3 regions of the Paenibacillus odorifer genome follow, and region 3 is predicted to be linked to each of the others. Evidence: riboswitches for the same ligand, from Rfam matches in the RefSeq annotation. Region 3 holds a riboswitch; each other region holds the start of a gene.
What was found. Region 3 has a riboswitch for cyclic di-AMP ahead of PODO_RS15935 (APC family permease). Riboswitches for the same ligand answer to the same signal wherever they lie in the genome.
Positions count from the first base shown of each region.

Region 1: linked by a shared signal. The riboswitch ahead of PODO_RS02615 (hypothetical protein) and the one ahead of PODO_RS15935 (APC family permease) in region 3 are both predicted to bind cyclic di-AMP.
Region 2: linked by a shared signal. The riboswitch ahead of PODO_RS00190 (resuscitation-promoting factor) and the one ahead of PODO_RS15935 (APC family permease) in region 3 are both predicted to bind cyclic di-AMP.

Region 1 covers NZ_CP009428.1:595,937-599,216, forward strand. Annotated here, with positions in the region: gene PODO_RS02605 (hypothetical protein) at 1-69, opposite strand, end outside; gene PODO_RS29815 (hypothetical protein) at 131-652, opposite strand; gene PODO_RS02615 (hypothetical protein) at 667-1,221, opposite strand; cyclic di-AMP (ydaO/yuaA leader) riboswitch at 1,290-1,454, opposite strand; cyclic di-AMP (ydaO/yuaA leader) riboswitch at 1,874-2,063, shown strand; gene PODO_RS02620 (hypothetical protein) at 2,316-2,732, shown strand; gene kdpF (K(+)-transporting ATPase subunit F) at 2,859-2,936, shown strand; gene kdpA (potassium-transporting ATPase subunit KdpA) at 2,949-3,280, shown strand, end outside.
Region 2 covers NZ_CP009428.1:40,896-44,175, reverse strand. Annotated here, with positions in the region: gene rnmV (ribonuclease M5) at 1-162, opposite strand, end outside; gene PODO_RS00190 (resuscitation-promoting factor) at 339-1,505, opposite strand; cyclic di-AMP (ydaO/yuaA leader) riboswitch at 1,791-2,020, opposite strand; gene PODO_RS00185 (TatD family hydrolase) at 2,219-2,989, opposite strand; gene PODO_RS00180 (HD domain-containing protein) at 3,041-3,280, opposite strand, start outside.
Region 3 covers NZ_CP009428.1:3,677,474-3,680,753, forward strand. Annotated here, with positions in the region: gene PODO_RS15935 (APC family permease) at 1-1,529, opposite strand, end outside; cyclic di-AMP (ydaO/yuaA leader) riboswitch at 1,654-1,813, opposite strand; gene PODO_RS15940 (disulfide oxidoreductase) at 2,008-2,472, opposite strand; gene PODO_RS15945 (DsbA family protein) at 2,469-3,221, opposite strand.

The DNA.
Region 1 (3,280 bases), 3.1 Mb from region 3:
ACTGAGTACGTAGACTTCATTAGTATACTTTTGAACACACTCTGCAAATTTAGCACTGTAGGTGGACACGGGAGGTAAGGGGTCAGGCATGGTGAACACGATCCTTTCAGAATGAGAGATTTGCTTGAATCTATAATATAGAAAAGTAAGAGATGGATTTATTGATAAGATCGGCGGTGTCTGGTTCCGGGCAACTGTGTTTCTGCTGGGAGGCAGTGGAAAAAGCTTTGGAAGGTTTGTAGTAGAGCCGTTCACTTCTGGAATTGCTCCCCCCAGCTGCAACACTGTACAGACGCCCTTGCTGAATATGCCCTGCCAAGGATTTACCCTGGAGCTTGGCCTTTAAATCCTGCAAAGCACCCTGAACTAGCTCAAGCTTAACCTGCTCCCAATCTGAACCTTCGCGGCGGACCTTATCCAGCGCTTCCTCAAGACGGCAATGACAGATAGCCCGTAAAAAAGAACTCCATTTAATGAGATCGAAATTTTTGGTGTTGGCAGAGATTAGACAAGCCCCCCAACTGCAACCTCCCTTACAGGTGAGCTTCAGAATACCATAACGGCAGCCTTCAGCCCCTTCCATTCCATAGTGAATAGGCTCGGGTTCATCCAATACAAATACTTCAATGCGGGATAGTCTGCGCTGGTCCATAGTAGGGTTCCTCCTTAGATTTCCAAAAGCTTTAAGTCTACATGATGAGTGACACTAGCCTTTTCTACACAAGCGAGCATTTCCATTTTATTCTCACAGACTGCGGTATGCTCTAGCCATAGTCGGAACTTCTCTTTCCGTATAACAGATAGATGTAAGGGAAAGGTGCTGCGGGATCTCAAGACATACCAACCGGCGCTTACATCTTTCCAAGGCTCCTTGAAGGCTGTAAACCACGGGAGTTTTTGATGCGATGACCAATCCTGCTGCTGTTGTTGTTCTCGAATTTTTTTATATATTTCATATACAATCTTAGAGTCTAAACAGTCTTTACAAGAAGAAGGTGTACTGAATTGGCGAAGGGCTTGGATCTGGTTCTGGCCAAATGCATAACCTACAATGTATCTGTGATTATTTTCTTCGAACCACAAGGCCCCGAAACAAACGTAATTTAGACTTATCGGCTCAAGCAGCCCTTGATGTATCCCTAAATAATAGTGCTTCAAAACATTCACCCCATCCAGCGTGCTATCACCTAACAGGCTCAGGTAACGCAAAAACCGCAGCAAGAGGAGGACCTCTGCTGCGGTTTTGGATTACAGGCAGATATACCTGGGCCAAAGCGTGGCGGATCAAGGGTCTCTCTCTTTACGCTTACGAGGTTAGCTGTCGGATTCGGACGGTGAGAGTCGCCCTACCTATTGAGACTTACGCAGTCTCCTTTGGATTCACCCCAAGTAGGCCAGGTGGCCTGATGGTTCCCCCGTTCCCTGCGAATGCAGGAACTCAGCGTTGATTGTTTTTCATGAATTAGATTCAACCCGAATCATACTCTTTTCAAGATTTTCTGTAAAAAACGGAAAATGTTCTTTTAGAGCGATTTTAACCATATCCTGCCGACTACGACTGAAAAACGAGGTAAATAGGTATTTATGGCGTGTTATCGCGCCTCTTTCTCGCTCAACCTCAGCTTCTTGCGTTTCAACCTATAAAGGGAATTTGCAGTATTTTCACCCTAAAAAGGTGAATAAAATCACATGGGTTATAGATAGCGATTAAACGCTTGAAACTCGAGTAAACAAGAGATATAGAGAGATTAGATATCAAGTAAGCGCTATCTAATGGGAAAATAGTTTTTAATTTGCATTATTTTGGCATCATTCAGGTTTTACAAGTCTTCGTGCATAAGAGTATGATTACTCCTGTTTCAACGACAATCGAATATTTGATCCGCTTAATTTCCGATAAGGAAAGCGGGGGAACCAACAATCGGCAGCCGATGTGAGAGTCGGAAGCTGATTATGGGGTGAATCCTGTAGAGGGTGCGAGTGAGCTCGCATCTATACAGGTAGGGCGACTCTCACCGCCCGAATCCGACAGCTAACCTCGTAAGCGTATGGAGAGAGGATGAGTGCAATGTGACCGCTAGCGAGCCACAGAGGAGATCCTTTGTGGCTTTTTGCTGTGCTCTTAGAAGCAAAGCATTTATGGAGGCCTCCCCCAAGAGGTCGCTAAATTCATCATTAGCGGTATTTGTAAGGCAGCGTCTAATGACGTGACACAACCGAGCTTTAGGTTGTGCCCGAAAATGACGATAGGTCAACATCCTTTCGGAGATTTTCGTTGCCTCCTTGTTGTAAATGAGCAGGAGGAGAAAAAAGAGATGACGGATCAGAATGAATATGTGCTTGTATGTGCGCCTACAAAGGCGGGAGAACATTTCATTAAACTTCTGAAGTTCAGGGGTATTAAGATGGCGGGATTAACCAACAATCTGGCTGAGAAAGCTTTACTAGAGGAGCTCGGAATCGAGCAGGTTATTCTAGTGGATACCCGCCATCAGAGCACTTGGTTTCGCCCATCGTTCCCGGTAGGCAGGGTATATCTGTTTGAGAGCAGCTTTCCGCTTTGCTGCCGCTATATTCAGATGTGCCGTACCTGGACGACACAGCCAATTTTTGTGATTACAAGTTCTATAAATCCTAGATTGGTCTATAAAAGACTTGGTGCGAGCTATGTAATCTATTCCCATAGTGGTGATGCTGATTTTCTAATCGATAGATCACCTCATCAAGGATAATGGAAGGAGTGCGGAAGATATGATGGATCTGTATATGGTGGCTTCGTTAGCTGTAATTTACGGGTTATTTTATGGCTTTATGCGCTGGTGCGCAGGTGTAGTTGAGGATACGGGGAGGGATAAGCTGTGATTCTAGTAATCGCTGTTACCCTACTGTTGTTTATATATCTGGTTTACGCGTTGATTCATCCTGAGAAATTTTAAGGAGGGGCATTCATGGGCATTTTGCAAATAGTCGTCGTAATTGTAATTCTCATCTTGTTGGTCAAGCCGATGGGGACGTATTTATATCATGTATTTTCTAACGAACCAAATCGTACGGATCGCTGGTTTGCAGGCACAGAGAAAGGTATTTATAAGCTGATCGGCCTGAAAAAACGGGACGGAATGTCCTGGAAGAAGTATGCACTCAGCTTTGTTTTAACTAATATCGTACTGGTTGCTTTCAGTTATATTTTTCTAAGATTACAGCGGGGATTGCCGCTGAACCCGAATGGAATTGCCGATATGGAACAGACGCTTTCATTTAATACGGTGATCAGCTTTAT
Region 2 (3,280 bases), 3.2 Mb from region 3:
CGTAAGAATAATAACCCCTCTGCGTTCCATAGCTAGCGCAATCTTCGCAATTACAGTCCGGTTTACAGCAGAGCCGCCTGTCTCAATCGTATCTGCTTCCACAGCACGCTTAATGGCTACGGTATCGCTTTTGCCTTCAACGACGATTAATTCCTTAATCATATTTCTTGACTCCTTCCAAAAAAAGCAAAAAGAAGAGGATTCGCTCCTCTTCTTTTGGTTAAAGAATGTATAAGTGATGAGCGGTTGCTCTGCGATCAACGAAATGATCATCCAGCGTTCCTTAACGGTTATCATCACTATAGCTTATCAAAGGATTTTTTGCAAAAGCTTCAGTTCTAGTTAAGCTCTGGTTTCACAGGTCCAATCACATATACGGTACGTGATTTACGGCCGAAATTACGAGCATGGCTCAGGGAATCATAATAGACATCCACTTTATTGCCTTTAATGGCACCGCCAGTATCCTCTGCACGGCGGAATCCAAGCCCATCGATATAAACCCACCAGCCAATAGGAATTACATTCGGATCTACTGCAATTGTACGACCTTCCGTTACGCGTGTTCCGGAGGCAGTTTTAGTACCTATTCCTGGCTCTTCTGACGAATAAGCTGTCATGGAGACGTTCTTAATCATCTTCTTGTACTCAAAGTCTACGCCAGCCTTGCTTGTGACGTTCTTAGTCTTAGCGCTAACTTTAGTCGTTTTGGAGGTAGTGCTTGATTTGGAAGTTGTTGTAGCTTTAGCAACTACAGTAGGCTTAGGAAGTGCTTTAGTACCAACGGCAATGATCTTATCTTTTGTTACCGTTTGTACTTCCTTGCCGATCATGCGCATAGAGGCCAGTTCTCCGTCTTGATAGATCTTTTCAATATGCTGAACCATGACGCCTGGTTTGCCTGCCTGTGCCACTCTAACTGTTCCCACAGTAAGGGAGGGATCTGCTGTCTTAATAACACGGAAAGGTAAGTTAGTTGTTCGCTGTACCGTTTGCTTGTTGATACGAACGATCTTAATCTCCATGTCAGCAGAGATGGTGGTGTCTAACGAAGGAAAAATCTTATCATAGCCTTCTAGGTTGATACCCAGTTTGTCAATCGCCTGACCGATGGTGTCTTCGGTCGTATATAACGTTTTTGTTGCTCCGTCCGCAGTAAGGCTAAATTTCTGCGCACGATTGATAACGACACGGTCACCGTCTTTTATTTCATCACTCAGACCTAAAGATAATTCATCATGCGGCTGCAGCGAAATTTGCTCTTTCTCCAACACATCACCAAGAAGTGCTTCTCGCGTTTCAAGTGTCTGTGTTTGCCCGTCTATTACTAAAACAAATTGTTTGTTACTTTGACCGTGTACGTACAGCAGAATTAACAGCGCGATTGCGATTGAAATCACACCTGCAAGTAAAAGTACGCGAGTATTTACTTGCTCCCACCGTAATGCGAAAGACCTGCTGGATGACTGCGAATCATGGGATACCTCTGGTTGGAATAAGCCCATTCTCTCCATCCTCCTTACATAGCCTCGTCGTCAATTTGTATATCATGAGGACTGAATTTCTTTGACGAAACTATTTGAGATTGTCACAGGATACGCACGTATTAACTTAGCGTCTCCTGCTCATGGATCGCCTGCTCGGCACAGCTACTCCCACACCTGTTATATAACAGTATGCGGGCAACATTCAGTTTATTCAAAAATAAAGAAGCCTAAAAAGAGTTCTCTTGAGGACTCTTTCGTGGCTTCTCCGATGTCAGAATACGCGGGAATGTTTGTGCACGAGGTTGCCTCTCTTACTTGCGCTTACGGGGTTAGCTGTCGGGTTCGGACGAAAGAGAGACGCCCTATTTCAGGTCACCCGCTCACGGCGGTTGCCCTTAAATTCACCCCAAAGACCACGTGAAGAAATCAAATATTGTTCTGCGGCAATTCCTAGTCGTATTCAAGATACAGGCATGCGGCAGTTCAATATTGGTTCCCCCGTTCTCCATACGGAGACTCAGCGAGACGATCCATGAATCAATGGCTGTCACAATAACAACAGCTCACATCACTGAAAAGATGATATCCTGTTTTGATGCATGTTGTAAAGGACGATTCAACCACGTTTAAGCAAATATATGGTTAAAATATTGTAATAATCAGCCGTTTTTATATTAAAAAAGTTTAATATATCGGCTATTCTCTATTTTTCACCCGTTTTACTCCTGTTTTCAGACAATCCCAAATCGTTCCAGTGCGTTCGCATACGTAATTTTAGCCAATTCTTCCCATGTTAACCCTTTAATTTCAGCCGCAGCCTCTGCTACTAACTTCACATGAGCACTCTCATTTCGCTTGCCACGGAAGGGGTGTGGAGTCAAATATGGAGCGTCTGTTTCGATCAATAATCGGTCCAATGGCGTCTGTGCAAGCACCTCTTTAGGCACTCTGGCATTTTTGAACGTTATCGGTCCTCCAAATGACAAATGAAATCCAAGGTCTAGACACATTTTTGCTGTTTCCCAGCTGCCTGAGAACGAATGCATCACGCCACCAATTTCATTTGCTTTTTCCTCCCGTAAAATCCGTACAACATCTTCATGAGCATCACGGTCATGTATACAGATTGGCATTTTTAGTTCACGGGCTAGTCCGATTTGTTTGCGGAAGACCTCCTGCTGCACATCCTTGGGAGAGGTATCCCAATAATAATCCAATCCAATCTCTCCGATGGCCACCACTTTTTCATGGCTGCAAAGAGAGGCGATCCAATCGAGGTCTCCCTCTTTCATATCAATCGCATCCTGTGGATGCCAGCCCACCGCTGCATAAATATAATCATAAGATTCAGCCAGCTTCATCGTTGAAGGGATCGTTTCCCGATTAAATCCAATATTGATCATCTTGCTAACTCCGGCCTCTACTGCACGAGCAATAACTTCCTCGCGATCCTCGTCGAATTGAGGCGCATCTAGATGTGTATGTGTGTCGAACAGATACATTTTAAAGCTCACTCCTTGTTGTTTTTATCAATAGTTCCATAAATATTTGTATTATTTTGCAAAAATCTCTGCTACAGAAGAGGGCAAGCGTGTAAGGGCTTTTTTCAGCTTATCCTGTGGGAAATATAGATGATATCTGCCACGATGAATTCCGCTTATTGAGCGCACAATATCCGATACCTCTGAAATTTCCCGCAATTGCTCATTCCGATCAAGCAGTAAAATTTGATTATTGTCGAAGGCTGCTCCTGGACGGAACACATCATAAGGCAAATCTGTCGGATAATCAAT
Region 3 (3,280 bases):
TCTTCATCAAAGCCTACATACACAGCAACAACATTATCTGTTAGAGACTTCGCATAGCTGATGGAATGTAATACAGCACGTGTAACCCCTGCAACAGGAACAACTACAGTACTTCCTTTAATTATAGGTTTATCAGTAGCCGGACATATACGCAGTTGATCCGCAGTGTTCAAATAGTGCTTATGAATACGGTGGAACACGAACATTACAGCAGGTAAGAAAATGAATGCCATCCATACGCTTGAGAATTTAGTAATAATAAATATAAGCGTAATCGTCAATGTAGTCAGCATACCGATGGTATTTACAACAAATCTTTTCACCCATCCAGCAGGTCTTGTTTTGATCCAATGCACCATCATCCCCAGTTGGGATAAGGTAAAAGGAATGAACACGCCTACCGCATAAAGTGGAATCAAACCTTCCGTATTCCCATGGAATGCAGCCACAAGTATGATAGACATAACTCCTAGAAAAATAATGCCGTTTGAGAAGCCCAGGCGGTCACCACGGACCATAAATGCGTGTGGCAGATATTTATCTTTTGCAAACATAAAGGCAAGCAGCGGAAACGCTGAATATGCTGTATTAGCTGCCAAGAACAAAATCACTGCTGTAATCCCTTGAATGAAAAAGTACAATCCGCCACGGCCAAAGGTCGATTCAGCGATCTGAGAGACAACCGTAGCCTTTTCATCTGGCACAATACCATACCAATACGCCAGCACAGTGATTCCGGTAAACATAAAGCCAAGGATAAGTCCCATGATCATTAGCGTCTTGGCTGCATTCTTCTCAGCCGGTGCTTTAAAGTTTGGGATCGCATTAGATACGGCCTCAACCCCCGTTAGGGCTGAACAACCAGAGCTAAACGCTTTTAATAGTAGAAACAAACTTACATTAGATACGGCGCTGCCTATTTCAGGAACATTCGCATGCGCGCCACCCATTGCATATTTAACGATACCGGAGATAATCAGAACAACAATCGAAACCACAAACAAATACACTGGAATTGCGATGAACGAAGCCGATTCAGTCACTCCGCGAAGATTAATGATTGTTAATAGAACGATAACAGATACAGCGATGAGAACAGTATGATTATGAAGACTTGGAAAAGCCGATGTGATCGCATCCGTCCCTGCCGAGGCACTAACCGCTACGGTAAGAATGTAATCCACCAATAATGAACCCCCAGCGAGCAGCCCTGTCGGAATACCAAGATTGCTCTTGGCTACGATATAAGCTCCGCCTCCTTGCGGATAAGCAAAAATCGTCTGCCGATAGGATAAAATCAGGATGGCCAGCAGGCCCAATACGGCTAATGCAATTGGCAGGGAATACCAGATGGCAGTAAACCCGGCAGCCACCAGTACAATCAGTATTTGTTCCGTTCCGTAGGCTACAGACGAGAGCGCATCAGAAGACAGGACAGCCAGTGCTTTAACCTTGGATAACTTTTCATGATCGAGTTCATTCGACTTCATCGGACGTCCGATCAATAGTCGTTTTACCTTGCTTACCATGGTGGATACAGTTCCTTTCTTTGGGAGCTGAAACGGAATTTCCGTGCGCTGTTTTCATCGGTGGATTTCATAAATGCAGACACAAAAATAAGCATACGGAAATGATCCGCATGCTTATGCATGGTCATTTTCCCACCTTGCTTACGAGGTTAGCTGGCGGATTCGGGCTGTGGTTATAGCCCTACGGTACAGGTCTGTTCGACCCGGTTCCGATTCACCCCATTGGCATGAATGCCAAGTTTGGTTCCCCCGTTTTTCCTAAGAAAATTCAGCGCATATTCAACTTCTCACAAGGTCTAATATTAGTCTACAAAGTGCCTACAGTAAAGCGTTGAAAAAAATGAAAAAAGAATGAAAAAACATCCAATAAGCTCAAATATAGCGTCTTATTGGATGCTCTCTTTCATTATCTTCAATTATCCCTCTAGCCCGTGATTTTAATACCTTTTCAGCTTTTTTGTAACTTCCAAAGCGAAAACTAAAATCCTAAGCTCTCCTCTGCATCTACTTCAATCATTTCTTCTTCCTTACGTCCATACCAAAGAAGGAGACTAATTAGAGCAAAAGCGATTAAAGCTAACAAAGGAATCGTAATAAATCCGAAGTAGTTCAAGTAATCTTTATTACAAGGAACAACAATTGTACAAGGTAGAACTTTACTTAACGCTGGAATCTTCTGTTCCGCATAATGATAGATTGAGATACTGCCACCAATCAAACTTAATGGAAGCACATAAGGAATGATGCGCTTATCTCCACGGAAAGTGGCAATTCCCAACAAAAATAACTGCGGATACATAAAAATCCGCTGAAACCAGCAAAGCTTACAAGGTTCATATTTCAAGACTTCACTTAAATACAAGCTACCAGCTACAGCAACCAAAGAGACAAACCAGGCCAGATAGAGGCAGTTACGCTTGCAAAAAGATAGGAATTTTGTCACTTTGCCTCCACTGCTTTTGCGGCGGTGTTAATTTCAGATGTAATCGCTTCAATATCGAAAGGTTCAGCCGTTTTCACCCCATTAATGTAGAGCGAAGGCGTAGTTGTCACGCCTGCGTCAGTTGCCAACTGAATGTCTTTCTTCAGCTCATCTGCATAAGTTTTCTCTTGGATGTCTTTACGCAACAGATCGTAATCGATCGCTAATTTCTCTTTTTCAGCAAGGCTTATCAAGAAATCCTCAGTGGCCCATTCGTCGCTCTCATCCCCTTGCTGCGCATATACAGCATCATAGAACTTCCAGAATTCATCCTTATTCTGATGGTATACAGACAATGCAGCTAGTGAAGCTGTCTCAGAGTCAGGACCAACGAAAGCCATATTTACAAAGTAAAGAGCTGCTTTTCCCTCGTTGACAAAATCTTGAACAATTTTCGGTTTCATGGAGCCAGCAAACTGGGAACAAGCTGGACATTTGAAATCGCCAAATTCAACAAGCTTAACAGGTGCATCCTCATTACCAATCCTAGGTAGCTCACTGTAATTGAATTCTACCGGTTCTCCTGTAGAGACATTCTTTGCTGCATCTTTCGAAGCTAACATAAACAATCCAACAAAAATGATAACTACTACAGCTATTGAACTAATAACTAAAATTCTCGTTTTCTGCTTCTGTTGCTCCTGTTCTACCCGTCGTTTCTCTTGTTTGCTCAACTGGGGAACATTTGGACTTTTTTTAGGTTTACTCAAGGAGAATTCCTTTCTGTCCTCTAGGGACTAATGTAGTTTTTATCATATACATTTAAAAT